3 regions of the Yersinia intermedia genome follow, and region 1 is predicted to be linked to each of the others. Evidence: predicted binding sites of a transcription regulator. Region 1 holds the regulator's gene; each other region holds the start of a gene.

Region 1 (10,383 bases):
GCGCTGAAATCTATCTTCCATTCCCCTTGCAGAGAATTAATGTTTTTTAGGCGTAAGCTTAAAATCCTCATTCAGGCTGCTCCTGTGTGGCGTCTTGCCCTTGCGTGATGTCATCAACTACTTGATTAAACATTTGACGCATCCGCTGTTGGCGCGGTTCGGCTAAGTCCGGCTCCAGCGCCAGCCTGCGTTCAAACACATCGGTAACAGTCAGCTCATTGAGTGTCTCTTTTTCCTGCCGCTCGATACTGTTGTTCCGTTGTTCTTTACTGCGGCGTAATAGTACGATTTCAACCGGTAGCTCTGCGGTCAGTACCTGAATGCGGCGTTGAATATCAGTTAGATAGTCTTGGGTAGCGACTTCTATATCCAGCCATACCGGTAAGCCGTGATGTTCAGAGAATTTAGCCAGTTGTTGCTCTATTTGCGCCAAATCCCCTTTAATTAATTGCATCGGTTGAAATTGTGGGATGAAGAGTGGAGTAACCGATGCCAGCGCCTGCTGGTGGAATTCCACCAGATAGACGCTTTTATCTTTGCTCAATTCATCAAAACTAAGGGCAATGGGGGAGCCGCTATAACGAATATGCTCAGTTTTAGCCACCTGCTGGGCACGATGAATATGGCCTAAAGCAATGTAATCGGCGGGTGGAAATGCCTGTGCCGGGAAAGCATCCAGTGTACCAATATAAATATCGCGAACCGAGTCTGTCGTGGTGACGCCAACAGTGGTCAGGTGCCCGGTGGCAATAATGGGCAGCGGCAAACCCAATTCGGTACGCAGTTCAACCGCTCGCTGATATAGTGCCTGGTAGTGGCCTGCTATCGCGGCTTGTAATGCCAGTTGTTTTTGCCCACCGGATTCACCCGCCTGGCTGGTGACTAAGTCCCTTGGCCGTAAAAACGGGATCGCGCACAGTAGTGCTCCAGGTTGATGTTGGCGGTCTTTTAGAATAATGATTTGTTGATCGAGATTGCTGCTGGCGCACGAAATAACAGTGGTATTGAGATAAGAGAGCAAACCCCGTGATTCATTCAGTGTTGACACTGAATCGTGATTGCCCCCTAACACGACTAACTGACAGCCTGTAGGTTGGAGTTCTACCACGAAGCGGTTATACAGTTCACGGGCATAACTGGGGGGCGATCCAGTATCAAAGATATCACCTGCTACAATTAGCGCATCTACCTGATTTTCTTCGATCTGATTAATGAGCCAGTGCAGAAATGCCTGATGCTCGGCAGCGCGGCTTTTAGTGAAGAAATGCTGGCCTAAATGCCAGTCAGAGGTATGAATAATGCGCATGAATCTCCCGCACGGCAGGTTAATCAGTCAAAGAGAATGGCGCTGATTATAAACGCTGTCCGTAGGATGTCGCGGCTAAAAAAAAGGTATGAGGAAAATTTCCGAGACGTCTCGCAAACTTGGCTGCTGTGTTTTGCAATTATCATGAAATTTATCACTATGCTTATTGCTTGAAGAAGCGTGATGTTTTTCATAAAAATGTCACAAAACTGACGCATAATGGCTCCCGAAACCAAATAGTGACCACTAACATACTGGCAGGGTTGATGATGGCAAGACGCATACTGGTGGTGGAAGATGAAGCGCCAATCCGTGAGATGGTGTGCTTTGTGTTGGAACAGAATGGTTACCAACCATTAGAAGCCGAAGATTATGACAGCGCAGTAACTCGTCTGTCGGAGCCTTTCCCTGATTTAGTGCTATTGGACTGGATGTTACCTGGCGGCTCGGGTATTCAGTTCATTAAACATATGAAGCGTGAGGCGCTGACCAGAGATATTCCGGTAATGATGTTAACGGCCCGTGGCGAAGAAGAAGACAGGGTTCGCGGTTTGGAAGTGGGTGCAGATGACTATATTACCAAGCCGTTTTCGCCGAAGGAGCTGGTCGCGCGTATTAAAGCCGTGATGCGCCGGATATCGCCGATGGCAGTTGAAGAAGTTATTGAAATGCAAGGGTTAAGCCTTGATCCTTCCTCGCATCGTGTTATGGCCAATGAGCAAGCGCTGGATATGGGGCCGACCGAGTTTAAGTTACTGCACTTCTTTATGACCCACCCGGAACGCGTTTACAGCCGTGAACAGTTGCTTAATTATGTCTGGGGCACTAACGTTTATGTAGAAGATCGTACGGTTGACGTGCACATTCGTCGGCTACGTAAGGCGCTTGAAATTGATGGTCATGACAGAATGGTACAAACTGTCCGGGGAACCGGATACCGTTTCTCAACGCGCTACTGAGTTTTCAGTGCCGGAGAATTCGTTGTGTTAGAACGCTTATCATGGAAAACGCTGGCTCTTGAGCTGGCTCTTTTTTGTCTGCCTGCATTATTGCTGGGTGCCTTTATTGGCTATCTTCCGTGGTTATTGCTGGTTTCTGCTGTCGCGGCGCTGGTTTGGAATTTCTATAATCAACTTAAGCTATCTCACTGGCTGTGGTTAGACCGCAGTATGACGCCACCTGCGGGTCGTTGGAGCTGGGAACCGCTGTTTTATGGTTTGTACCAAATGCAGTTGCGAAATCGTCGGCGTCGGCGCGAACTGGCACTGCTCATCAAACGTTTTCGCAGTGGTGCCGAATCATTACCTGATGCAGTTGTTATCACCACAATTGATGGCAATATCTTCTGGTGTAACGGTTTAGCCCAACAATTACTGGGGTTCCGTTGGCCGGAGGATAACGGTCAGCATATCCTCAATTTATTGCGCTACCCGGAATTCAGTCAATATCTGCAACAGCAAGAGTTCTCCCGCCCGTTGACCCTGCAACTGAATAATGGTTATTACGTGGAGTTCCGTGTGATGCCTTATTCCGAAGGGCAATTACTGATGGTGGCCCGTGATGTTACTCAGATGCGCCAGTTGGAAGGTGCAAGGCGTAATTTCTTTGCCAACGTCAGTCACGAATTGCGTACCCCATTGACGGTGTTGCAAGGTTATCTGGAAATGATGCATGACCAAGAGCTGGCAGGGCCATTACGGGATAAAGCATTGGGGACCATGCAAGAGCAGACGAAGCGAATGGATGGGTTGGTAAAACAACTTTTGACGCTATCACGTATTGAAGCCGCACCCAATGTTGATATGAATGAGCGGGTAGATATTCCATTGATGCTGAAAGTGTTACAGCATGAAGTTCAGGCGCTCAGTAACGGACGACATGAGATTACCTTCCGGGTTAACGACCAATTAAAGGTATTTGGCAACGAAGACCAATTGCGCAGCGCGGTATCAAATCTGGTTTATAACGCCGTCAATCACACGCCTGCTGGTACCAAGATTGAGGTGTGTTGGCAGCAAACTGCGCAAGGCGCACAATTTCAGGTCAGTGACAATGGGCCGGGAATTGGCCCTGAACATGTTCCACGGTTAACGGAGCGTTTCTATCGGGTGGATAAGGCCCGATCACGGCAAACGGGGGGCAGTGGGCTAGGGCTGGCAATTGTGAAACATGCATTGAGTCATCACGATGCACGTTTAGATGTCATGAGCGAGGTAGGTCTGGGAACGCGATTTATCTTTACCTTGCCGAATCGATTGATTGTTCCCGCCGTTTTAGCCGAGAATGCAGTCAAATCCTAAAAACTGCATGGATACCAAGCTGATGAAATGGGCAAAACTGGTGCTGTTGCACGCCATGCTATGGTTTAGCCATGCCGTTTTAGCGCAGTCTGAAGCGGTACTTTCACCTCCAACTGGCGTTTTGCCAATGGCTTCCGTACCTGTCCCCAATACCTTATCAGGCAATCTTTCCAGTGTGGGTTCTGACACCTTAGCCAATCTGATGTCCTTGTGGGCTGATGATTTTAATCATCATTATCCTGGGGTTAATTTGCAAATTCAGGCAGCAGGTTCCTCTACTGCTCCTGTGGCATTAGCTGCTGGTGCCGCCCAACTTGGCCCGATGAGTCGGCCAATGAAAGCGGGCGAAATCAACGCATTTATTCAGCGTTATGGCTATCCGCCATTGGCAATCCCCGTGGCTGTCGATGCATTGGTGGTGTTTGTTCACCAGGATAACCCACTGAATAAACTGACCTTGCCGCAGCTTGATGCTATTTTCTCGCAAAATCGCCGATGTGGGGAGCTACATCAGATTCAGCGTTTTGGTGAGTTGGGGTTGGAAGGGGAGTGGGCAACGCGCACTCTACAACGTTATAGCCGGAATTCAGCCTCAGGAACCTATGGTTACTTTAAACATAAGGTGTTGTGTGATGGTGATTTTATAAATAATGTCAATGAGTTGCCAGGTTCAGCCTCGGTGGCACAGGCGGTGGCCGGCTCATTGAATGGCATTGGTTATGCCAGTATTGGTTTTCGTAACAGTGGTGTTAAGCCGTTGTCACTGGCGGCTGTGGGGCAGGATTTTGTGATGCCAACACCTGAGAATGTTAGAGATGGTCGCTATCCTTTATCACGTTATCTGTATATTTATATCAATAAGGCACCGGGCCAACCGCTGGAGCCATTGACTGCGGCGTTCCTTGAACGGGTTTTATCACCTGAGGGGCAAAAGAGGGTCACCCATGACGGCTATCTCCCCCTGCCGCCCGAGATACTGATTCAAACCCGAAAAGCGTTAGGTTTTACTGATTGAGGTGTTTCAGTCGTCGTTTTTTGCCTATGTAATCTTGCATCATTTCTGTGCGTAAAATGATCAACCTCTCCTGAGTATTCGTCACCAGATTGGCGGTAAATTGTTAACGACTGGCTACAAATAATACAAATCATATGGCGTGTATTTCTTAAAACATGGCATGATTAACTGGTTTGATAACATTATCTGGATGATGACTCTGCTTTTATGATCCCGACTTGCCTTTCTCCGCTATAAACGGTCTACTTAGCGCCGTTGTTGGCCTATTCCACCTGCAAATAACTTCAAAAACACTGCATACTGACGAAATAGATTGCTTATTAACCGCCGGAGTTTGCGTTTATCAGAGCTTTGTATCGTTTCGATCACGTAGGAAAGACCACAACTTAAGACTTTATCTTTTGGTCATTTAACTAGGCAACGCACATCACTATGAGTCATCGTTTATCGTCTAAAGATATTATGGCATTAGGTTTTATGACCTTCGCCTTATTCGTTGGAGCTGGCAACATCATCTTCCCGCCGATGGTTGGTTTACAATCGGGTGAACATGTATGGTGGGCTGCTCTTGGCTTCCTGATCACCGCTGTTGGTTTACCGGTAATTACCGTTATCGCATTGGCTCGGGTGGGTGGGGGGATTGATGCCCTGAGTACCCCAATTGGCCGCAGTGCTGGCCTGGTACTGGCTACGGTTTGTTATCTGGCTGTCGGCCCACTGTTTGCCACGCCACGAACTGCAACAGTTTCCTTCGAAGTGGGTATCGCCCCTTTGACTGGCGATGGTCCGTTGCCGCTGTTTATCTATAGTGTGGTTTATTTCGCGCTGGTGATTGGCATTTCCCTGTATCCGGGGCGCTTGTTAGACACAGTCGGTCATATTCTGGCACCACTGAAAATTCTGGCACTCGCTATCTTGGGAATTGCCGCACTGATTTGGCCTGCTGGGCCGCTGATTCCAGCAACCGATGCCTATCAGAACGTGCCGTTCTCCTCTGGTTTCGTTAATGGTTATCTGACCATGGATACCTTGGGTGCTTTGGTCTTTGGTATCGTTATCGTCAATGCGGCTCGTTCGCGTGGCGTGGTTTCCGCAGGTCTGTTGACGCGTTATACCATTTGGGCGGGGTTGATTGCGGGTGTCGGTTTGACGCTTGTTTACTTGAGCTTGTTTAAACTCGGCTCCGGCAGTGGCAGCCTGACGCCAGATGCGCAAAATGGCGCAGTCGTGTTGCATGCTTATGTTCAGCATACCTTTGGTGGTTTGGGCAGTTTGTTCCTGGCCGCATTGATTTTCATCGCCTGTATGGTGACCGCGGTGGGCCTAACATGTGCCTGCGCTGAATTCTTTGCTCAGTACCTGCCGCTGTCTTATCGGGCGCTGGTATTTATCCTCGGTATCTTCTCAATGATGGTATCGAATCTGGGCTTAAGTCACCTGATTCAGATTTCCATTCCGGTACTGACAGCAATATATCCGCCATGTATCGTGCTGGTTTTGATGAGCTTTACTTTGCGCTGGTGGCATCATGCCTCACGTATCGTGGCACCGGTCATGCTGGTTAGCTTGTTGTTCGGTATCCTTGATGCGGTGAAGGCGTCTACGTTCGCGCACTTCCTGCCTGAATGGACCCAACATCTGCCATTGGCTGAACAAGGTCTGGCGTGGTTATCGCCTTCCCTGCTGGTATTCGTCGTCGTAGGGTTGTACGATCGCCTCTGCTGTCGCCAGGCAGTTGCTGCTAAGCAATAACGGCACAGTTATAGGATTTTTTTAGCCACGGCTCATCCCCGTGGCTTTTTGCTGAAAAAAAGACGGGGCAATGTACATGGAATTACCAGTCAAAAATAAGCTGAAACGGGGCCTGACGACCCGCCATATCCGCTTTATGGCTTTGGGGTCAGCAATCGGTACCGGCTTATTTTATGGTTCGGCTGATGCGATAAGAATGGCTGGGCCTAGTGTGTTATTGGCATACCTGATCGGTGGCGTGGTGGCATTTATTATCATGCGTGCACTGGGTGAGATGTCAGTGAATAACCCACAGGCCAGCTCTTTCTCGCGCTATGCACAAGATTACCTTGGGCCAATGGCGGGTTATATCACCGGCTGGACTTATTGCTTTGAGATTTTGATTGTTGCTATTGCTGATGTAACCGCCTTCGGTATTTATATGGGGGTCTGGTTCCCGGACGTGCCTCATTGGGTATGGGTGCTGAGTGTTGTGCTGATTATTGGCGCAGTCAATATGATGAGCGTCAAAGTCTTCGGTGAGTTGGAGTTCTGGTTCTCATTCTTTAAAGTTGCCACCATCATCATCATGATTCTGGCCGGTTTTGGTATCATTATTTGGGGTATTGGTAACGGTGGGCAGCCGACCGGTATTCATAATTTATGGACTAACGGCGGCTTCTTCAGTAACGGTTTCGTCGGCATGATCCTATCATTGCAACTGGTGATGTTTGCTTATGGTGGTATTGAGATTATCGGTATTACCGCCGGAGAAGCTGAAAATCCAAAAAGCTCCATTCCGAAAGCGATTAACTCAGTGCCTTGGCGTATCTTGGTGTTCTACGTCGGTACCCTGTTTGTCATCATGTCTATCTATCCTTGGAATCAGGTGGGCACGAACGGTAGCCCATTTGTACTGACCTTCCAGCATATGGGGATTACAGTTGCGGCAGGTATTCTCAACTTTGTGGTGATCACCGCTTCATTATCTGCCATTAACAGTGATGTCTTTGGTGTCGGGCGTATGTTGAACGGGATGGCGGAACAAGGCCATGCGCCTAAAGCCTTTGCGGCAATATCCAAACGCGGAGTGCCTTGGGTTACGGTGTTGGTGATGATGTTTGCCATGCTGATTGCTGTTTATCTGAACTACATTATGCCGGAAAATGTGTTCCTGGTTATCGCATCGTTGGCGACCTTTGCCACTGTATGGGTATGGATCATGATCCTATTTTCCCAGATTGGTTTCCGGCGTTCACTAAGCAAAGAGCAGATTAAGGCGCTGGATTTCCCACTGCGTGGCGGCACTTTCACTTCAGTGTTGGCAATCATTTTCCTGGTGTTTATCATCGCCCTGATTGGTTGGTTCCCAACAACCCGAGTCTCGCTGTATGTTGGGTTAGTGTGGATTGCATTGTTGCTGGTGGGGTATTACTTGAAAGTACGTCATCAGAAGAAACAGCCAGAGCTTACCAAAGAAACTGAGTAATACTGAGTCAAGACCTACTATCAAGCCGGGAGATTTCTCGGCTTTTTTTGCTCTATACAATCCAGGGCATTCCGCTATTTACCCATACTTCTCCGCCCCCGATCTCATCCCTGATATTTATAGTGACAGATGAGGGGAAAGCGCCCACTACATGACATTATTCATATCGGCGAGCTGTATATTCAGATAAATCGCCTATCTCAGGTGAATGTGTCGCGGCGTTAATGTCTGCACCAGATAGCCTTAACAGGAATGGTTTTGGTTAACGCAGGAGAATTTTATGCTTAGTGGTTGGCATCTTCCGGTCCCGCCTTTTGTTCGTCAGCGAGGCGACGCATTACAGATTACTTTATGGTTGTATGGCGAATGGTTGCATGGCGACACATTACCGGCGCAGGTTTTCTTACGCTGTGAACCGGATAATGAAGAATGGCTACTGACGATGAAAGGCCAACAGCGTGATGGTTTTTGGTGTTATCGCGCGACGCTGCCTTTACATGAAGGGCAACCTACACGGCGCTACTGTTTTAAACTGTTATGGGATGACGACCAACAATGGTTCGGCCCACTGGGATTCTCACGGGTTCCTCCGGCGCAACTGGCGCAGTTCGCCATTGATATGCCCGACAGCGGCCCTGACTGGGTGGCCGACCAAGTCTTTTATCAGATATTCCCTGATCGGTTTGCCAGTAGTCAGGGGGATCACGGCGTGCAAAATGGGAGTTATCATCATCACGCCGCGGGTCATGCGGTGGCTCGCCGTGAATGGCAGCAACCACTGGATGATATTAATGCCGCCTCAACATTTTATGGCGGTGATTTAGCAGGTATCAGCCAGAAAATCCCTTATTTGCAACGGCTTGGTGTTACTGCGCTGTATCTAAATCCAATTTTTACCGCACCCAGCGTACATAAATATGATACGCAAGATTATTATCAGATTGATCCCTATCTGGGCGGCGAGGCGGCTTTTCTGCAATTACGTATGGCTACCCGTGATGCTGGCATAAAATTGGTACTTGATGGGGTGTTTAATCATACCGGTGATTCCCATCATTGGTTTGACCGGCACCAGCAAGGGGATAATGGGGCTTGTCATCATCAGGACTCACCTTATCGGGGCTGGTTTAATTTCTTCCCCGATGGGCGAGCGTTGGATTGGAAAGGTAATGCCAGCTTGCCAAAACTCAACTTCGCAAGTGAGGGCGTGGTAAATCAAATTTATCGGGGTGACGATAGTGTGGTGCGTTATTGGTTACGCCCCCCTTACAGTATTGATGGCTGGCGGTTAGATGTGGTGCATATGTTGGGGGAAGAGGGAGGAGCAAAAGGGAATTTGCGCCATTTAGCCGGTATTTATCAGGCAGCAAAAGAAGAAAATCCGCAGGCTTATATTCTGGGGGAACACTTTGGTGATGCACGTAATTGGTTACATGCCGGTGTAGAAGATTCGGCAATGAATTACATGGGTTTTGCATTACCGGTGCGTGGCTTTTTAGCGGGCCAGGATGTGGCTTATCATCCAATAAAACTCAATGCTGAGGATTGTGCCTACTGGATGGATGAGTACCGAGCCGGATTGCCACACGGCCACCAGTTGCGTTTATTTAATCAACTGGACAGCCATGATACTGCTCGTTTTATCACGCTACTAAATAATGATAAAGCCCGGATGCAGATGGCGCTGGTGTGGTTATTTAGCTGGATTGGTGTGCCTTGCTTATTTTATGGCGATGAAATTGGTCTTGATGGTGGCAATGATCCGTTCTGCCGCAAACCGTTCCCGTGGGATCAGGCTCAGTGGGATAATGACCTGTTGAAATTATGTCAACGGCTGGCGGCTCTGCGGCACAAAAGCATGGCGCTGCGGCGCGGTGGTTGCCAGGTGATTTATGCCAATGGCGACACTTTGGTGTTTATTCGTAGCTACCAACGTGAGCGAGTAATGGTCGCGATACAACGTATTAGTGATATCAATATTTCGTTGCCAGCATCCCCTTTACTCAATGTTGCTAAGTGGCTGCGCCAAGAAGGCTCATCCGAGTTGTATGTCACCGAGTCAGGCGTCAATCTACAGTTATCGGGTGAGAGTGTCACATTGTGGCGTGGTGTTGGTGAGCGCTAACTTAATCGTTAGCCTGTAGTGATAGCAATTAAAAGCGGCCAAGCGCCGCTTTTCCTTTTGTTGAGATATTATATATATGATAGGTAGCTGTATGGCTGACCAAACAGTGGGTTGGTAACATTCACCAAAGGGAAGATGATATGAGTTCAATTAAACGACAGGCATTGATCATTGGTGCTTCAAGAGGTTTGGGGCTGGGGTTGGTTGATGAGCTTAATCGCCGTGGTTGGTCAGTGACTGCGACGACACGCGGCACTGCCAAAGATACCGCCGCCCATGCTGCCCATTGGCTAACACTGGATATTAATAAACCTGAAAGTATTAAGCAGTTTCTGCCACAGGTACAGGGGCAGATATTCGACCTAATATTTGTTAATGCGGGTATCTCTGGGCCGGAGCATCAATCAGCCCTTGAGG
Region 2 (10,383 bases), 1.2 Mb from region 1:
AAAGTGAGGCGAATATATCAGCACAATGCGCCATCGAAATATTCTGATTTATCGCCGGGTCAGCCTCGCCCCAGGCAAGCGCCCAGGCGGCGGGTAAAGGCTGCTGGTCAACAGCTAATTGCCCTAAACCAACCAGTAGCGCCAGTGGTAGCTCTGTCGATGCCTCGCGCGTTAAGGGCGGTGGAGAGAGATAGAGTTTCTCTTCTATATTCACTCGGGATATATAAACCAACAAATTCTGCGCATAATGATTAAATGCGTTATTTTTCCCATAAATATTTAGTAGGCGATTAATTTCTTCTTCAAGAATAGGAAGTTCTTTTTTCGCTACTGGGTCGATAGCGGCATCGATCAAAATCCGATGTTCCAAACCGTAAAAGAATAAGAAAACATAACCAATATGCACAAGAGGTGATTTACGTCCATCAGCGAGCCACTGTAAATAGGCCCTTCTCGCTTGTGGCGAACATGTCGAGTAATCAGGCGCATTATCAATCAGTGGCAGGGAGATATCTATTTCTTGTTCAGCAACATCCATCGATGGGTTAATAAATGCAGGTTCCGCACCGGTACGATTACTTTTGTATTTATTACCAATGTAAACCATGCCGTCGGGTAAATTTATTCCAGCCACAACCGCCAGCTCACCAGGACGTAACCAGGATGCGCGGGCCAAAGATCCTCGGGAGGTTTCGGTTTTTTTGGCTTTATCAACCGATGGGGGCTGATTCACACTGCTACCTTCAGGGGTATGTTCGGGTTCGAGCTGCGACGGGGTAATAGGATAATCGCCAAGATCAGGTATCGCTGCGGTTTTCTGCATATCGGCGTTAATAGGTAAAGCGACATGGCGCTTCGCCCCTTTAAGATTTTGCCATACAAAATACATGCATAAAATAGCCGCACTCAGTGCAATCCACACTTCTCTTGAGATACCTGTCATCAGCCCTAAAACGACTATCAGTAGGATAACCCAGCCGGTACCGGTAGATTTTCTCTTCGCCACGATGGTTTATCTGCCTCTATCTTAAAATAGTAATTTTTATTCTGCCCTTAATGGCAACTTTTAATAATTAATTCTTTTTTTTACGCGTTTTTCACACAAATAAACCACGATAAAAAACTGTATAGAAAACCTGCAAATTAAACTTAAGTGCAATTTATAGGTGAAATAATAAGTCAGTATTTTAATTTAATGCATCTGCCCAGTATAAAAACAGGCCAAAATGCGCAATAAATCAATTATGCCAGTTGATTATGCATTCAGCTAGCAAAGACTATGCAACCATTGGATAAACTCCACCGCTTTGGGTTTGTCCAGGGTTCGCTTGGGGTAAATTAAATAATAGGGTTTGGTAACGGGTAATTTATGTTCAGATAATTGAATTAAACTCCCCTCATCTAATTCTTTTTTAATCAAATGTTGTTGGCCCAGTAAAATACCGTTCCCCGCAACTGCCGAATCAATCGCCATGGAGGTTAAATTGTAGGTTGGCCCCCGATTAGGAACACACTCATCCAGCTTTGCCGACAGCAACCATTCATGCCAATCCGGTAAGAACTGCCCTTCTTTGCCCCAATCAACATGTATCATCGGGTAGATAATGTTGTGCTTACCATCCAGCCACGGGGCGGTTAATAAGTGTGGACTCGCAACCGGAAAAACCCAATCCTGAAATAGTATTTCTTTCTCTTGCTGGGGATAATGTTCATCACCAAAAGCCAGATAGAAATCTGCCGCAGTACGATTGAAATCAACCACCCCGTGAGTAGCATGAATCCGAATATCCACATCAGGATATTGGGCTAACCATTGCTTGAGATGTGGATTAAGCCATCGGCTAGCCAAGGCGGGCAGTGCTGAGATATTTAATGATATATTGTCTTTATCCCGCGCCATACTCTGTTGTGCCATGCGTAATGTTTCAAATGCCTGCTGTACATAAGCTAAATAGGCACTACCTTGCGGGGTCAGTTCAACGCCTGACTTCGAGCGGGCAAATAATTGAATCCCCAGATGTTGTTCTAACTGACGTATTTGCTGGCTAACAGCCGCTGGGGTTAACGATAGTCGCGCAGCCGCGCTGGCCAGACTGCCAGTATTTGCGGCTGTTTCAAATGCGAGAATGGCTGTTAACGTTGGCAAACGGACAGCCTTTAAACTATTCATAACAACCTCCCTTATCCATAACACATTATCTTGATACCGATAGCCAAACTTAACCTAACAGTAACGTTTTATTGTTATTCCAGTTACAAGTAATCCTATACAGTTAGGAATAGAAACCAAGCAACATTTAGCACTACTGGGAGGATACATGCAGAAGCTCGCCGAAATTATTAATATGGAAGCCAATCCAATCAACGATGCCATGTTCATAGCACAGTGCAAGAATACGTTAGAAACATGCGGTGCCTTGGTGCTATCAAACTTCTTGCAGCCCCATGCCCTGAGAAGTATCAAACAAGAAGGCGTCAGTCATCAACATCGCGCTTACTATGCGGCTAATCAGCATAACGTTTACCTGACCAAAGCAGATTCTGCCTTTTCTACCGATCACCCTCGCAACCGCTTGGTTACTTCTTCAAAGGGTTGTATTACCGACGAAGAAATCCCCACTGATTCAGCACTGCGAACCTTGTATAACGCGCAAAATTTCCAAGATTTCTTGTGTGCTGTATTGGATGAAGAACAACTCTACCCCTACGCCGATTCACTCTCTTCAATTAACTTACACTATGCCAGTCAAGGCCAAGAGTTAGGTTGGCATTTTGATAACTCGTCATTCGCCATCACCTTATTAGTACAAAAACCACACGCTGGCGGCGTTTTTGAATATATCGAAGAGATGCGCGATGCCGATAAAGGTGAGATGAATTACTCTGGCGTGGAACGGCTATTAAACCAGCAGATCACACCCAAAACATTGCAAATTGAACCTGGGGATTTAGTGTTATTTCGTGGAAGAAATGCTATTCACCGTGTCACGCCGACACAGGGGGATATTACGCGAATGCTAGTGGTATTAGCCTATAACGCCCAGCCCGATATTGCGTTATCCGAAACAGCCAGAATGACTTTTTATGGCCGTATTTAGTTTTCAGTAATTTTGTTTTTACTTAACTGCCCTGCGGGCGTCCTTGCCCGCCAATAACATACTAATTCCCTGCCAGCATACAGTATTAAACCACCCCAGTGGTTACGCTAAAATGGCGACTCTCTCCAGGAGATAACATCAGTAAAGTGCCCTTCTCTTTTGCTGCCAAATACCCTTCCGGGCGGCAAGTTGCGGGTAAAATAAATGCAGCCACTTTCTGATCACCATTATGTAAAATCCAGCGAGTAGCATAATTAAACTGTGCAGTGGAAAATCGAGTCACAAAACGATGCCCTTGTGGTGACAACATAAAGAACTCAGCATTATCAAAATATTGCGCAAGATTATCGGCAAAGAATACAATCTCTGGATCGTAAAACTCCGATTCATTTAAATCGGTTAACCCTTGGGTTCTTTCCCGTAATTGCTGGGTGTAGTGCAGCCATTGCGGCGTAGGGTGAACATGCGCCGGTACTGTCTCACGCAATTTCAGCGCGGACCCTGGCAAGTTTTGACGGAAAGTGGCTCCAGGGATATAGGTGTAATTCATATGGCACATATACTGCAAAGGCATCGGCATACTGGATAAGTTAGTCACATTCATCTCAATATCGAACTGTGCACTAGCGGCCCTGAGCCTGACCAGCGGTTGCGCGCAATAATGATCACCAAACCCTTTTACATACTCCACACTGCCTGTGACGGCAAGTGTCTCACCATCAATAAGGAGCCAAGCGTGGTCCATTTCAGCACAAGGCATTTCACCGTGTAATACATGGTCGTCCTCAGGTGATGGGCAACCATTACGGCGTAAACCTGAGTGGAAAGCAAAACAACCGTAGGTATCGACAATGTTTTCGCCACGCTTAGGCTGAGAAAACATGTTCTCCATTTTCAGGTTGTGCCCATCAAATTCCGCATCCCAAATCATTTGGCCGTAATAAGGTAAAACGGTCACATACCCACGGGAGTTAACAATTTTCAGCGCTTCAATACCCGAGGCATATTTAAAACTGATGACAGTAAAATCACTGCTGCTGTAAATTTCTTGCTCTTGACGACTAAACTGTTCACGGATTAGCGTTATTTTGGCGGTCATTTATTGTTTCTCCCGGTTCAATTAGGACTCATTATTTGCCAATGTTGCCGCACTTGTCCGTTGTTTATTGCGCAGTTCACCCCAAAAATAGAAACCAACATAGGCAAAGCACAATAATGAGACAACGAAAGCATGTTGCATTGATCCAAGATGATCAGACACAAACCCTTGTAATGCCGGAACCACTGCGGCCCCTACTATCGACATCACAATAATGGCCCCAGCCACTTCGGTATATTTGTTGTCCACTGTATCCAGGGTGCCAGCATAGATAGTCGCCCAGCATGGTCCAAATAAGACGCTGACAAATACCGCTGCATATACCGCAGTAAAATTGGGCACGGTTACGACATAAAAAAGCGTTAGTGCGCCTAAAATAGAATAGGCAATTAACACTTTTTCAGCTTTAAATCGTGTCATCAGGAAGTTGGCCACAAACTTACCAATAAAGAAGCAAATAAAACTGTAAATCATGAAGTTCGATGCATCTCGCTCATTAGATGCGCCCAGGTTTAAGGCCAGACGGATCGTAAAAGACCATACTGCGACTTGCATACCCACATAGAGGAACTGCGCCGCAATTCCTTTTTTAAAACGACTGTTCCCTGCCAAATATTTCAAGGTTTCTTTTAATGACGGTGAAACTACTTTTTTACCGCTATCACCTTGTGGTTTGCAATGAGGGTAACGAGTAATAACAAATAACAGCATCACCAGCAGCAGAACAAAAATCAGATACTTATAAGGCTCCAATGTATGTTCTAACATCGTAAGACGAAAAGCATGAATCTGCTCTGGTGTCATCGAGGCCATTTGATTGTGTAAACTATCACCTTCCTGAAACACCAGGTACTTGCCGAGGACTATCCCCATCAATGCGCCGATCGGGTAGAAAGTTTGGCTGATATTAAGCCGTAAAGTAGCATAGTCTTTATGACCGATCATGGAGCTGTATGTGTTAGCCGCAGTTTCAAGAAAACTTAAACCAATGGCAATGGCAATGGCAAAAATAGCGGCCAGAAACATAGTATATGTTGCCATATGAGATGCTGGATAAAACAACATACATCCGACAATATAAAGTGTTAACCCGATTAATATAGCAACTTTGTAGCTACTTTTTTTGATAACCAAAGAGGCTGGAATAGCAATCAGAAAATAACCGCCGTAAAAGGCGCTTTGTACTAATGCGCTGGCAAAATCACTAAGCGCAAATACGCTTTTGAATTGAGTAATTAAAATATCATTCAGACTGGCTGCACATCCCCAAAGCGGGAATAAGCAGGAAAGCAAAATAAATTGGAATAATGGTGTTTTATTTAAATAGCCATCTGGCAGTTGAACGGTATTAATACGCATTTTATTTTCCTTGGTGTAGGGTCTTTAAAAAATCAATAAATTGCGGCGCATCAGGATAAGAACGTTGAGTTCCTTTTCCGGTGACACTATAGGCTGCAAAAGCAGAAGCCATTTTCATCGCTTTTAATATATTACCGTGCTGGACATATTCATGAGCAAAACAGCCAATGAAAGCATCACCTGCGCCGCTGGTGTCAATGGCATGTACGCTAACCGGCGGTACATGATCAATGTGCTCACCGTGCATCCATAATGAGCCGCGATGCCCCAACGTAATAATCAGGTTATGTAAGCCTTTATCCAATAAGCTGCGCCCCGCACGGTAAATGTTATCCAAACTATCAACCGGCATCCCAGTCAGAATCGCCAATTCAGTTTCATTCGGCATAAAAAACTCGCACTGACATGCATAACCGATATCCAGAGCTTTAGATGCGGGCGCTGGATTAAGAATGACTTTAATCTGGTGCTGGCGGGCAAAGTCGATGGCGGCATAGACAGTTTCCAGCGGGATTTCGAGTTGCAGAATAATCAATTGGCAAGCTTTGAGAGCATCAGCAGCAGCTTCTACATCAGCAGGTAGTAAATGATTGTTAGCACCCTTGATAATCAGAATTCGGTTTTGTGATGATTTATCTACGAAAATCGGGGCCACACCGCTCGAGGACCCCGCAACAGATTTTACGTATTGAGTATCAACCCCCGCTTTTTGCAGATTTCTTATGGTATTTTCGGCAAAAAGATCATCACCGACCCGAGTAACCATCATCACATTGGCACCTAACTTAGCTGCGGCAACAGCTTGATTTGCCCCCTTCCCCCCACAACCAATTTCAAAGTTTGGCGCTTCTAACGTTTCCCCGATTTGCGGCATTTCATCAATATAAGTGATCAAATCAACCATGTTGGAACCAATCACAGCAATATCCATTATTAACTCCTTTATTCTAATTTTTACCACTCAATGTTATTGCAATAACATTATCAGGTGACAAATGTTATGTGTGTGACAAAGATCTCAGCAATGAAAGTGTGCCGCGCTTGAAACAGGCAGTTTATTACGATCAATAAATGTTATTATTATAACAATTGGTAAGCAGTGATAATGTGAATCAGTCATATTTGAAGAAGGGAAATAATCGCGAGGGGAGCAGAAACTAAAAATCCCGGCCATCACGGCACCGGGATTATTCAGTAAATTGTGGTGTAACAAGTGTGTCGTAGCAAACCTTAACTTATTTAATCGCCATCGCATCACGCATGGTAAAGAACAAATCAGTTTGGTCTGTTAGACCAACCACATTTGCCGCATGTGGTCCGTAAGCTGCTATACGCAATTGCGAGCCAGTGTGCCCCTGAGAATCATCTTCAGAGTTGCCGTAGCTTATAGCCATAACAGCACCATCTTTCGTGGTTAACGCTTGTGTTAAACCTGGCGCTTTAGCATCTGCTTCAATAATTTGACTGGAATGCGCGTGGTCTGCTGTCACAATAACCAAGGTATTACCGTCTGCTCGAGCAAAATCGAGTGCTTTTTGTACTGCCTCATCCAAATCGACAGTTTCACCGAACTGACCACAAGGGTTCGCCGCATGATCTTGTTTATCAATGGATGCGCCTTCAACCTGTAAGAAGAAGCCTTTTTCGTTATTTTTCAGTAAATCAATCGCTTTTTCGGTCATCACTGCCAAGGTCGGAATATCTTTAGTACGCTCGGCATTATTTTCACAGACTACTGGCGGCTTATCCAAATTGCCATGATAAGACGCTTTCGGCCCCTGCCAACGTACTGGCATGTTACCTGGGCTAAATAACCCTAATAGCGGTTTTTGTTGGTCAGCCTGCTTTATTGCATTCAGATCATCAAGGTTTTCGACAATAACATAGCCTCGCGCCAGGGCTTGTTCACGCAGAGATCTGTCTTTCCATTCACCAGCTTTAGCCACCTGGCTAAATGATTTAGCGCCACCACCCAATGTGACATCCGCCCGCCCAGTAATCATTTGCTCGGTAATGGATCCGCGCCCACCATTTTCCAGCGCATTGCTGCCACATTTCTCGCTGGTTTCCTCTGGCCCATAGCATTTTCGCCCAGTAACATGAGCAAACTGTGCCGCAGGAGTGGCATCTTGTAGTTCAGCCGTTGAGACGTTACCTGTTGCTTTACCGGCTTTTTTCGCCAATTCCAACAAGGTGACGTGATCTTTTCCGAACACATCAACACCCAGTGCGCCATTATACGTTTTTACACCTGAAGACCAGGCTGTTGCGGAGGCTGCTGAATCAGTCACGTAATCCGGTTTTTGTGTTTTCTTATCTAATGAATAGTGCGTGTATTGCCCTGTCAGTGGCAAAGCATCAATTCCTTTAAAGAAACCACCGGCTCCCATGGCATAGTTACGTGCTGAGGTGATTTCTGAGTCCCCCATACCATCGCCAATCAGTAAAATGACATTTTTTACTGTTTTGTTGGACAGCGAGTCACGAAGAGCCTGTGTCTGATCATTAGTCAAACGCCGTGCCCCACCAAATTGAGTGATATCACCTTGGGCGCTACGGTCATAGAGACCAGTGGCGGCGGCGATAGCATTCGGTGTAAACCATGAGCTGGTGAGTATCAGGGTGGATAACGCTATGCCGGACAAAGTGGATACGCGGTTTTGCATCGGTATAATTCCTTGTTGTAAAACAGTAATACAATTTGTATTGATTGGTTACAACGGATACTAGAACAGGTGAATGACGCTTTTATGACAAGCGCGATTAATTATTATTTCTGCCGATGCAGGTGCTCCCCGACGTTTCCACGCGATCGCCTTTGGGCTAAATCAGGCCACCATTGGCGCGTAAAACTTGACCATTAATCCAGCCACCATCTTTGCCAACCAGAAAAGCTACGGCGGCTGCTATATCCTCCGGTGTTCCTAATCTTTCTAGTGGTGCCATTTTCGCCATTCTTTCAATTAATTCGGGTGATTTACCATCAAGGAAGAGAGAGGTTGCCGTCGGCCCAGGAGCAACAGCATTAACGGTGATATTACGCCCCCGCAACTCTTTCGCCAGAATTGCAGTCATGGTTTCAACCGCGGCTTTGGTTGCAGCATAAACACCGTATTTTTCCAGTTTCAGCCCGACGACACTGGTTGAAAAGTTTACGATGCGGCCACCGTCTTTCAACCGTTTTGCCGCCTCACGCATCCCGTTAAAGCTCCCTTTCAGATTAATAGCAATCTGGCGGTCAAAGTGTTCATCATCACTGTCAGCAATAGCGCTGAGAGATAAAATTCCAGCATTGTTAACCAAGACATCAACCCCGCCAAACGCAGCTTCTGCTTGAGAAAATAACTGTGCTACCGCGGTAGCATCACTGATATCCCCCTTCGCACTCACTGCATTTCCGCCAGCTTGTTGAATTTTGCGCACCAGTGTTTCGGCCTCAATGTCACTCCGCGCATAATTGATTAGGACGGTATAACCTTCCTGTGCCAAACGTTCAGCAATGGCTGCGCCAATACCCCTTGATGCCCCTGTTACAATGGCAACCTGCCCCGTTGTATTCACCATGATATTCTCCTAAACGTGTAGTTATCGTTTGCGATGATGTATTGATCGCTATTCATCCAGTGGATGCAGGTTATATTCAACAGCCCGCAAACAGAGAATGCCACTTTTACCATTTCGGATAATCATCTATTATTCGTTTATACTATCCGAATAAAGCGAACAATAAAGTGGACAGAATTGATGCAATGCGAGTATTTATCAGGGTAGCGGAACAGCGCAGTTTTACCCAAACCGCCCAAGATTTAAATCTACCGCGATCTACAGTGACCGATGCCATAAAACAGCTCGAAAAGCGTTTAAATGTGCGTTTATTGCAGCGAACTACCCGACATGTTAGCCCTACATTGGATGGTGAAGCTTACTACCAGCGCTGTTTACGCATTATTGCTGATATTGAAGATGCTGAAATGGCTTTTGCCAATGCCAAGCCTCGTGGCTTGCTACGAATTGATGTACAAGGCACGTTAGCCCGCCATTTTGTCTTACCACAACTACCTAATTTTATTGAGCAATACCCTGATATTGAGCTATTTATCAGTGAAGGTGACCGCTTGGTCGACCTTATTCGAGAAGGTATTGACGGGGTGCTACGTGTAGGCAATTTACAAGACAGCGATATGGTCGCCCGCCGAGTAGCGCTGTTACCACAAGTCACCTGTGCTGCACCGCAATACTTACAACGACAGGGTATCCCCCTTGAGTTGGACCAGTTATCGGGGCACCAAATGGTGGGTTTTCGTTCTAGCGCAACCGGCAGCTTAATGCCATTGGAATTTGGTACTGACACCCCATTTAATACCAATAAAATATGGCGAACTAACGAAACGCCTAGCGCCGAGGTGACAATCGAAAAGTCATATCCGCCATCAACCGCGTATTCACACACTAAAACTCAGCAAGTAAAATTACCGACTGTTCTGTCAGTCAGTGGCGCTGAAAGCTTTGTAGCCGCCGCCCGCCTTGGATTAGGTATTATCCAAGTGCCTCGTTATCATATCGAGTCTGACTTAACCGCTGGCACGTTGATTGAGATACTGCCGAAATATGCACCGCCGCCGATGCCAGTCTCTTTCCTGTATCCCCATAACCGCCAGCTTTCCCCACGAGTGCGTATTTTCAGTGACTGGTTAAGCCAATTATTTCTTGCCAGCACAATAAAGTGATAATACGCAGGGACGGTGAATCAGTGTTGCCAAGGTAGGCAGCCGCGCCAACCAGCACGGCCGCCACCTATTATTGTGCTTTTTCCACCGACTGATAGAT
Region 3 (10,383 bases), 980 kb from region 1:
CGACCAGGCTAGCTGCACCCGCGAGGGTTATCAGGCTAACTACACCTGTCCACCCCATTTTTTCCAGCATCAGGCTACCTAAAGCTGAACCAACCGCCATCCCAACAAACACACCGGTAAATAACAAGGCATTGAGCCGGCTGCGGGCCGCAGGTTCCAGGCTGTAAATAATAGTTTGGTGTGCTACCAGAGTCGCCTGAACACCGAAATCAAAACCAATCGCGCTGATGACCATAAGCCCAATCTGGTATTGAAGTGGCAGTAGCGGCAGAAGAAATAGCGCTGCAAATGAGAGAGTTGCCACACCTGCACCCATCAAAGTAACCCTATGTGGCCCACGGCGATCCGCCAACGCTCCAGCAAGAGGTGCCGCCAAAGCACCTGCGGCACCGGCAAGGCCAAACGCACCGGCAACAGCACTACCAAGATGATAAGTATCTTGTAACATCACTGCTAGTGTTGACCAAAAAGCACTGAATCCGACCGATAACAACCCCTGTGATAGCGCAGCACGGCGCAAGGTTTTAAACTGAAGCCACAAGTGAATCATCGACGTAAGTAGTGCTGGATAACTCAGTGTTGACGCTGCGGGAACCCGAGGTAAACCACGCCATATCACCAGCGTGATAAAAATAACTGATAGCGCCGCACCGATATACAACACCCGCCAACTAAAATATTCGGCGACAAAACCACTCAGCACCCGTGACAGTAAAATCCCCAGCAATAAGCCCGTCATTACAGTTCCGACGGTCTTACCCCGTTGTGCCGCTGAAGCCAACGTCGCTGATGCAGGAACAATGTCCTGCGCCATAGTTGCGGCAATCCCGACCACAAAACTGGTGACTAACAACCCATTGATACCAGAGATAAAACCACTGCACAGCAGCGCTGCGGTAAGCAAAAGACCTTTCAATAAAATGACAATCCGACGATCGTGGCGATCACCTAGCGGGGCGAGCAACAAGATACCTAAAGCATAACCAATCTGTGTCAGTGTCGGCACCATGCCAACCGTGCCTACACTGGCATGCAGATCGGTACCTATAACACCCAATAATGGCTGACTATAATAAATTGAGGCGACACTAAGCCCAGCGCCGGTTGCCAACATAAAAACTGTCCGGCCGGAAAGGGTTTTCTCAGGACTATCTAAAGGGCTTGGTATGGTTTGAATGGCTGACATGGCGGCTACCTATAATGATATTGAGTCAGTATTTTTGCCTGAGTAGATAGGTGTTGGTAGTCGCTTAAAGAGTAAAACTGTTATACGCTTAACGTATGATAGAACCCAGTTTGATTGGCATTGATCGTATAGAGTTAATGCAAACATTTATCCGTATCGTTGAGGCCGGTAGTTTATCGGCAGCAGCAGCACGTTTGGGTACAAGCCAGCCGACGATTAGCCGGCGGTTACAAACACTGGAACGCCTGCTTGGCCTGAAATTATTGCAGCGCACCACGCATGTTATGAAGCTCACCGACGATGGCGAACGCTGCTATTCCCATGCTAAGGCATTGGTTGAAAACTGGAATAGGATGGAGGATGACCTGCGCGGGGCCACGGACGAACCCAGGGGAATACTACGTGTTTTAGTGCCGCACGCGTTCGGGCAAGATCAATTAATCAAACCGCTTAAAGACTATTTAGGCCGTTATCCGAAAATGTCCGTGGAATGGATGCTAAATGATCGCCGCCCGGATTTCATCGTGGAGGGAATTGATTGCGCCATTCAAGTTGGAGCCGTCACCGATCCTTCAGTGGTTGCGATTCTGCTGGCTGAGGTGCCGCGTATTGTCGTCGCCGCCCCTGAATTGCTCAATGATAAGCCGCTACCGCTACATCCTGACCAATTGCAGGATTTACGCTGGCTGGCGCTAAGTTCGTTTTACCGTAATGAGGTCGTCCTAAATCATCAGACGAGTGGTGACATACATCGTTTTTCTATCCAGCCGCAATTGAGTACCGACAGTCTGTATGCCTTACGTAATGCCGCACTCGCGGGGGTCGGGGTAGGAATCGCCTCAACGTGGGTCGTGAGCGAAGATCTTGCACAAGGGCGGTTAGTGCATCTAACGCCAGATTGGCACGGATTACCTTTGCCCATCTATCTGGTTTATCCCCATGCCAGTTTTTATCCAGCAAGATTACGGGCATTTTTAGATATTATGCGCCACGCCATGCCGAGTCTGGCTGGTACGCAACCCCCAGCGCAGCAACGCAAAAATACCACCAAGTAATGTTGGTTTATCACTCTCACTATTGTGAAGCACAATTTCTTATTATTGACCAATTCGGGGGGAATTCCTGGCCAGGGCACAAGATGGTACCAACCCGGCAGGTTCTAACTTATTCCATGACAATTGGCATAAGAGAATATAAAAAGAGAGCCTTCTCCAGCACACTGCTCCTATCGATATAATCGATGGCGTCAGCAAATTTAGTATTCCACTCACTCAGATTTCATCTCAGACAATAACCATAGTGAAAACTCCCGCATCGCGGCAGTTTCTGTGCGGGATTGTAGCCGAGTTAACCAATACCCACCCAGGCTAATCGTCGTACTAAATGGCTGGATGATACGTTCTCTGAGTAACAGGTGCGTAAACATGGACGGTGGAGCCAGTGCGATACCTATTTCTGCCTGTGCCGCTTCCAGCATGCTCACTGACGAATCGAACACCATTATTTGCTGAGAAGGTGAAGGGACACATCCCCCAGCAGCACTAAACCATGCCGACCACTCATCGCGGCGATAGGAACGAAGCAGCGTAAATTTTTGCAGGTCATCAGGATTGCGTAAACATCCCGCTAACGAGGGAGCACACAAAGGAGCAAGTGGCGCATCGCATAAAAATTGCGACTCAGTATCATGCCAAGCACCATTGCCATAGCGAATAGCATAATCCAGCCCTTCAGCCACCACATCAACACGGTTGTTGTGTGTGGAAAGTGAAACATCTACATGTGGATAACGTTGTTGAAAATCCCTCAGGCGCGGCAGGAGATAGCCGGTAGCGAAGGTCCCAACAACCCCCACTCTGACTTTCTCACGCATTACCCCAGCGGAAAAACGGTCTAGCGTGCCCGCTATACGATCAAAGGAATCATTAAGGATCGGTAGTAGATTCTCACCTTCTGTTGTTAACACTAATCCGCGTGAAATACGAATAAACAAACGGCAATTGAGGCGTTGTTCCAGCGCTTTGACCTGCTGGCTTATTGCCGCATGAGTCACATTTAATTCGATAGCAGCCTTAGTAAAACTTAACTGTCTGGCTGCGGCTTCGAAGGCGCGAAGTGAATTTAGTGGAATATAACTACGTACCATAGGATTATCTGTTAGATTTTCTATTATCAAACACTAAATATAATCGATTGTTATCCATAGTCAATCACCGCAGAATCAGCGACGCAGAAGGAGACACACTGCTTGTTGTTTATCAATCTAAGGAAGATTTTCTAATGTTGAAAAAGTCTGTAATCAATACCTTGGTCTTTACCGCTATCGCAACTTCGCCATTTTATACCTCGGCACAAACTATACTTACGGAGCAACAGGTTGCGGTTATCGTCAATAACACCCTTAAGCCGTTGATCGAACAACAGAATATCCCCGGTATGGCCGTCGCTGTATTTTATGATGGAAAACCACAGTTTTTTAACTATGGCGTAGCGGATATAAAAGCAGATATCCCAGTCACTGAGAATACGCTGTTTGAACTCGGTTCAGTAAGTAAGACCTTTACCGGAATAGCTGGGGAATATGCCATGCAAACCGGCATTATGAACCTTAATGATCCAGTGACGGAATACGCTCCTGAGCTAACAGGCAGTCAGTGGCAAGATGTGAAAATGCTGCATCTGGCGACCTACACTGCGGGGGGGCTACCTCTTCAACTGCCCGATTCGGTTACAGACCAAAAATCATTATGGCAATATTATCAGCAATGGCAGCCACAATGGGCACCTGGAGTGATGCGCAATTACTCCAATGCCAGTATTGGTTTATTCGGGGCGTTGGCGGTAAAAAGAAGCCAATTAACCTTCGAAGACTACATGAAGAAGTATGTGTTCCAGCCCTTAAAACTGACACACACTTTTATCACTGTCCCTGAATCGATGCAGTCAAGCTATGCATGGGGATATAAGGATGGTCAGCCAGTACGCGTCACGTTGGGCATGCTGGGTGAGGAAGCTTATGGGGTAAAAACCACCACGAAAGATATGGTGAGATATATGCAGGCCAATATGGACCCAGACAGCCTACCTACCGAAAACGATAAGTTAAAGAAAGCTATCATCGCGGCTCAGTCTCGCTATTTCCAGGCGGGGGAGATGTTCCAGGGGTTGGGATGGGAAATGTATAACTGGCCTATCAACCCGCAGCGGGTCATCGCCGACAGTGGCAATGATATCGCGTTGAAACCGCGTAAAGTTGAGGAGTTGCTGCCACCACACTCAGCAACACGGGCATCCTGGGTGCATAAGACCGGTGCTACCAATGGCTTTGGGGCTTATATTGTCTTCATCCCAGAGGAAAATATTGGCATCGTGATGTTAGCTAACAAGAATTACCCTAATCCTGTTCGCGTGCAAGCTGCCTATAATATTCTTCAGGCATTGCGTTGAGAATCATGCCGCACTGACCCCATGATAGCCTCTTGATCAGGTATATCTGGTTAAGAGGCTTTATCTCAACTATCGCGTATCTTCAACTGCCAGTAAAAGTCGTTGACGCAACATCCTCGCCAAGAACCTTTATCACCGCCGGACTTTATGGATGAAATTTAACTGAGCGTACAAACTTTATTTTTGCTTCTCAGCCGCCAATGCCTGCGCACAGGCCCAGGCAGAGCTCCAGGCCCATTGAAAGTTATAGCCACCCAACCAGCCAGTGACATCAACGACCTCGCCAATAAAGTACATTCCAGGCACTTTATGGGCCCCCATTGTCTTAGATGAGAGCTCTTGGGTGTCAACACCACCAAGAGTGACCTCAGCAGTACGGTAACCCTCGGTGCCATTGGGTTGCACTCGCCATTGTTGAAGATTGGCGACTAACGCGGCCTGCTGCGGCGCATTTAATTGCTTCAGAGTAACGTCTGGCAGTTGCTCTAAGGTTTGAAGACACTCCACCAGCCGCTTAGGTAACCGCTGAGCCAGAGTATTCTTCAGTGTCTGATTAGGGTGTGCTTTTCGCTCACTGTCGAGAAAATCGTCTAAATCAGTGTCAGGAAGTAAGTTAATGCTCACATACTCACCAGCCTGCCAATAGCTTGAAAGTTGTAAAATTGCCGGGCCAGAAAGCCCACGATGAGTAAACAAAATACTCTCACGGAAGCTAACGCCATTTTCGGCGGTGACCACCGCAGGCACTGAAACACCAGATAATGTTTGCAGGTGTTCCAGCAGCGGTTTGTGCAAGGTAAAGGGGACTAATGCTGCACGAGTCGGGAGGACTTTCAAACCAAACTGCTCCGCCAGCTTATAGCCGAACGGTGAAGCGCCTAGTCCAGGCATAGATAGCCCACCAGAAGCGACAACAAGTGAGTTAGTGCTCACTTTCAAATCATTAATTTGTAATACAAACCCCGTATCGCTTTTTTCAACCGACAAAACATCACTACGCAACCGAATCGTGACCTGCCCCAACTCACACTCTTTCAGTAATAGCTCAACCACCTGCTGAGCAGAGTCATCGCAGAACAACTGCCCTAGCGCCTTCTCATGCCAGGCAATGCCATAGCGATTCATCAGATCGATGAAATCCCATTGGGTATAACGAGCCAAGGCGGATTTACAGAAATGGGGATTGTGTGACAGGTAAGCGGCAGGTTCCGCAAAGAGATTGGTAAAATTACAGCGACCGCCACCAGACATCAGTATTTTGCGCCCAGCCTTTTTGCCGTTATCGACCAGTAACACCCGACATCCTGCTTGCCCGGCCTGAGCGGCACAAAATAGCCCCGCAGCACCTGCACCTATCACTACCACATCAAACTGTTCCACACTGGGCCTCACTGAGTAAAATCATCATCGCTGCAAAATTGCCCGCTTTTGGCTGATTATTATATTATTTAGTGCATTCAACCGACAAATTGGCGGCGGGAGATTGTAAGTCGCCCGCAGGAATATCGCTATAGTAAGAAAATGTCTCATACGGTAAAACTAAGTAACTTGCTGATATAACATACATATGTTGATCAAAAAGACTAATTCGTCTGCGGTCATGTCAAAAAAAGGTCATATTTTCCTTTTCCCCACCCCCCATTGTCACTGATAATGCGCCGCGTTCATGTCCACAAACTGGCGTAACGCTTATGCTACATCTTTTCGCTGGCCTGGATTTCCATACCGGCCTAATGTTAGTTCTTGCTTTGTTGTTCGTGCTGTTTTACGAAGCCATCAATGGTTTTCATGATACAGCCAATGCGGTTGCGACCGTAATCTATACCCGTGCCATGCGTTCACAGGTTGCTGTTGTGATGGCAGGGGTGTTTAACTTCCTCGGCGTGATGCTGGGCGGTTTGAGCGTGGCTTATGCCATCGTTCATTTATTGCCTACTGATCTGCTGTTAAACGTCAGTTCGGCACATGGGTTGGCTATGGTCTTCTCTATGCTGCTGGCGGCGATTATCTGGAATTTGGGCACTTGGTATTTCGGTATCCCAGCTTCCAGCTCTCATACGCTAATTGGTGCAATCATCGGTATTGGTTTAACCAATGCATTAATGACCAGTACATCTGTTGTAGATGCACTGAACGTTCCTAAGATGATTCAAATCTTCCTGTCATTAATCTTATCCCCGATTGTGGGTCTGGTTATTGCCGGGTTGATGGTGTTCCTGTTACGTCGTTACTGGAACGGGTCTAAAAAGCAGCAACGTATTCACCTGACACCCGCTGAACGTGAAAAGAAAGACGGTAAACGTAAACCGCCATTCTGGACCCGTACTGCGCTGATTCTATCGGCTATCGGTGTGAGTTTCTCTCATGGCGCTAACGATGGTCAGAAAGGGATTGGCTTGATCATGCTGGTATTAATCGGCGTGGCTCCGGCTGGGTTTGTCGTGAATATGAGTGCAACCGGTTATGATATTGCCCGCACCCGCGATGCAGTGACCCATCTGCAACAATATTATCAGCAACATGTTGAGGTATTACCTCATGCCGTTGCGCTAAAACCGCTGGTACCTGCACCAGAAACATTACCGAATACACCCGCACAGTTCCATTGTGATAGCTCACGCGCCATGATTGCTATTGATCATGCCCAAACGTTGTTGGCTAACCTGCAAAGCTATGACGACCTGACGGTCGATCAACGCAGCCATATGCGTCGCTTGCTGATGTGTGTTGCCGAAACCGCAGGGACGGTTGCCAAACTGCCTGAAACCAGTGCTCAAGACCGTCGTTTCCTCAATAATCTGCGTACAGATTTGTTGGAAACTGTGGAATATGCGCCGACCTGGATCATCGTTGCCGTCGCTCTGGCCCTCTCTTTGGGTACCATGATTGGCTGGAAACGTGTGGCAGTCACCATCGGTGAGAAAATCGGTAAGAAAGGCATGACTTACGCGCAAGGGGTTTCAGCCCAGATGACTGCGGCGGTTTCCATCGGTATTGCGAGTTATACCGGTATGCCTGTATCGACAACGCAAGTGCTCTCTTCCGCCGTTGCCGGGACCATGTTGGTTGATGGCGGTGGTGTTCAGAGTAAAACCGTGAAGAACATTATGTTGGCTTGGGTATTAACCTTACCAATCTCTATTCTTCTTTCCGGTGGGCTGTACTGGGTGGCACTGAAATTTATTTAAACCCAGCGAAACGTATTACTATCATAGTGCCTTAACGTAGCATGATGATAAGACTGGGCAGTGAACATATTGAACAGTCACGGTAAATAAAAAGGCGGCCTGATTAGGTCGCCTTTTTTAATTGTCTTTCTGCCAAGAATTCATACTAATACCACAACATTAAGCCCACCAGACTGACCACTACCAAGCCACATAATGCGCTGGTCAGTATAAATTGCCCACGTAGTCTCTCACAGCGGCGGATAAATTCTGGATCATGATGATCAAGATAACGTTGGGCAAAAATGTAACCCACTAATCTAATTTGTTTGCTCGGCTGACCGTGAGAGGTAAAAAATCCACCACCATCAACATATTGATACAGCAACGGGTCGCAGCCACGTAATACCACTAACAAAGCACGCAGAGATGAATAATAACGTGCCATATTAATCACACATACCACACACAAAGCCCAAAAAAGCGCGACGGTACTGATCATAATTATCCTCCCAGCGATATCTCGCACATAAGGTCAGTCACCTGAACCTCTGCGCCATCGCTCACTCTAGCCGATACAAACACCCCCAGGGCTTCAAACGCCACCCCCTATCGCCCGCTTTCTGATTCTGGTTCGATGCGTTGTTCACTCGACACAGTATCCGAACGTGTAGGACTCCCTTTATGAGTGTAGGAAATGAAATGGAAAATAGCCTGATAATCTCTAAATTAAGCCTATTTAGACATTTGTTAAGTATCGATTAGCGTTAACTTATATCTAATATTACTCACTGAAAAATGTTCATAAAACACATCAATAGCGATGAAATATTAATCTTTCTTAACTAAATTATATAAATTTGGCCGCCGTTCTTTGTAAGTTATATTTGCATCACAAATATGAAATTCCGTTAATCAGGATGGTTTATCAGCGCTATACTTAAGATAATGATCTGCTTTAAATTTAAGTAACCTAACCGTGTGCCAAGGTAATGAATAGCCGAATCTCATCACTTGTTGATGTAATTGGCGGCAAAATGACATACGGATGCTTTAGTGATCATCATCAAAACAGTGCGTTGTGATCCGTGAAACACTTCAGTTAGGGGTCATAATGGTACTATACAGATACCGTGTTAGCACCCGTTCAACAGGTTGAATGTTTGCTTACCCATTAATTAACATTATGGAAGGAGTTTACTTATGGCTTACAAACACATTCTGATTGCGGTTGACCTATCTCCAGAAAGTAAGGTATTGGTGGAAAAGGCGGTCTCCATGGCCAGACCGTACAATGCCAAAGTTTCCCTGATCCATGTTGATGTTAACTACTCAGATCTCTATACCGGTCTGATCGACGTTAATCTTGGCGATATGCAAAAACGTATCTCTGAAGAAACCCATAATGCATTAACTGAGCTTTCGCAAAATGCAGGCTACCCGATTGAGCAAACCCTGAGTGGTAGCGGCGATTTGGGTCAGGTACTGGTTGATGCTATTAAGAAATATGATATGGACTTGGTATTATGCGGTCATCATCAGGATTTCTGGAGCAAGTTGATGTCTTCAGCACGCCAACTGATCAATACCGTACATGTCGATATGCTTATCGTGCCACTGCGTGATGAAGAAAATGGTGAAGATGATTAAGCTGCCTAAGTGTTATTAGATTAGCATCATCACCTCTGACGCCCGCCTTTAGCGGGCGTTTTTTTATGCTGAATCCCACGCCCACCCTATATTTCCACACATTAGTAACCCTGCTAAGTTTTTGTCAAAAATCCCTTGTAGCATGAATATAAACCAATGATATAGTCGAAGATGCACAACATCGTCTCCTCACTATTTTGGATAATAATAATAGGTCACAAAACACCGTCAGGAGAGTCTTAATTGGTACAAGGAATGATTAGTGATGAATGGTTTAACTTCTCTGGAGTCGTTTTTAGAATCTTTACAACAACGTGATGCCAACCAACCAGAATATCTCCAAGCAGTACGTGAAGTGTTCACGTCACTTTGGCCCTTTCTGGAGCAAAACCCACATTACCGTGAACAAAGTCTACTGGAGCGCTTAGTCGAGCCAGAACGCGTTATTCAATTCCGTGTTGCCTGGACTGATGACCAAGGTAACGTTCAGGTTAACCGCGCCTGGCGCGTTCAGTTTAACTCGTCGATTGGCCCTTATAAGGGCGGAATGCGTTTTCACCCATCAGTAAACTTATCGATTCTTAAGTTCCTTGGTTTTGAACAAACCTTTAAAAATGCCCTGACGACCCTGCCTATGGGCGGTGGTAAAGGCGGTTCTGACTTTAATCCTAAAGGTAAAAGCCAGGCTGAAGTGATGCGCTTTTGTCAGGCACTGATGATGGAACTGTATCGTCATCTCGGCCCGGATACCGATGTTCCTGCGGGTGATATTGGTGTTGGTGGTCGTGAAGTGGCGTTTATGTCCGGCATGATGAAAAAACTGTCGAATAACACCGCGTGTGTCTTCACCGGCAAAGGTCTCTCCTTCGGCGGTAGCCTGATTCGCCCGGAAGCCACCGGTTATGGTTTGGTCTATTTCACCGACGCCATGCT

The links. The regulator PhoB, encoded in region 1, activates phosphate uptake and scavenging genes when phosphate is short. The targets are predictions, from matches to a motif close to CTGTCATAAAACTGNCNNAT.
Region 2: the regulator PhoB is predicted to act here: its motif matches at 8,294-8,313, upstream of phoA (alkaline phosphatase).
Region 3: the regulator PhoB is predicted to act here: its motif matches at 6,234-6,253, upstream of pitA (inorganic phosphate transporter PitA).

The regions. Positions count from the first base shown of each region.
Region 1 is NZ_LR134116.1:3,506,231-3,516,613, reverse strand. It holds gene EL015_RS16210 (AAA family ATPase) at 1-71, opposite strand, end outside; gene sbcD (exonuclease subunit SbcD) at 68-1,306, opposite strand; gene phoB (phosphate response regulator transcription factor PhoB) at 1,576-2,265, shown strand; gene phoR (phosphate regulon sensor histidine kinase PhoR) at 2,290-3,606, shown strand; gene EL015_RS16190 (PstS family phosphate ABC transporter substrate-binding protein) at 3,629-4,621, shown strand; gene brnQ (branched-chain amino acid transport system II carrier protein) at 5,054-6,373, shown strand; gene proY (proline-specific permease ProY) at 6,450-7,841, shown strand; gene malZ (maltodextrin glucosidase) at 8,122-9,966, shown strand; gene EL015_RS16170 (SDR family oxidoreductase) at 10,107-10,383, shown strand, end outside.
Region 2 is NZ_LR134116.1:2,297,182-2,307,564, reverse strand. It holds gene EL015_RS10550 (tellurite resistance TerB family protein) at 1-1,006, opposite strand, end outside; gene EL015_RS10545 (LysR substrate-binding domain-containing protein) at 1,268-2,170, opposite strand; gene EL015_RS10540 (HalD/BesD family halogenase) at 2,319-3,098, shown strand; gene EL015_RS10535 (aldose 1-epimerase family protein) at 3,184-4,197, opposite strand; gene fucP (L-fucose:H+ symporter permease) at 4,219-5,556, opposite strand; gene rbsK (ribokinase) at 5,558-6,487, opposite strand; gene phoA (alkaline phosphatase) at 6,792-8,222, opposite strand; gene EL015_RS10515 (SDR family oxidoreductase) at 8,380-9,120, opposite strand; gene EL015_RS10510 (LysR family transcriptional regulator) at 9,288-10,283, shown strand; gene sbmC (DNA gyrase inhibitor SbmC) at 10,354-10,383, opposite strand, start outside.
Region 3 is NZ_LR134116.1:4,487,325-4,497,707, forward strand. It holds gene EL015_RS20575 (MFS transporter) at 1-1,186, opposite strand, end outside; gene EL015_RS20580 (LysR family transcriptional regulator) at 1,282-2,241, shown strand; gene ampR (LysR family transcriptional regulator AmpR) at 2,454-3,332, opposite strand; gene ampC (class C beta-lactamase) at 3,467-4,633, shown strand; gene EL015_RS20595 (BaiN/RdsA family NAD(P)/FAD-dependent oxidoreductase) at 4,811-6,013, opposite strand; gene pitA (inorganic phosphate transporter PitA) at 6,325-7,821, shown strand; gene uspB (universal stress protein UspB) at 7,967-8,302, opposite strand; gene uspA (universal stress protein UspA) at 9,004-9,450, shown strand; gene gdhA (NADP-specific glutamate dehydrogenase) at 9,716-10,383, shown strand, end outside.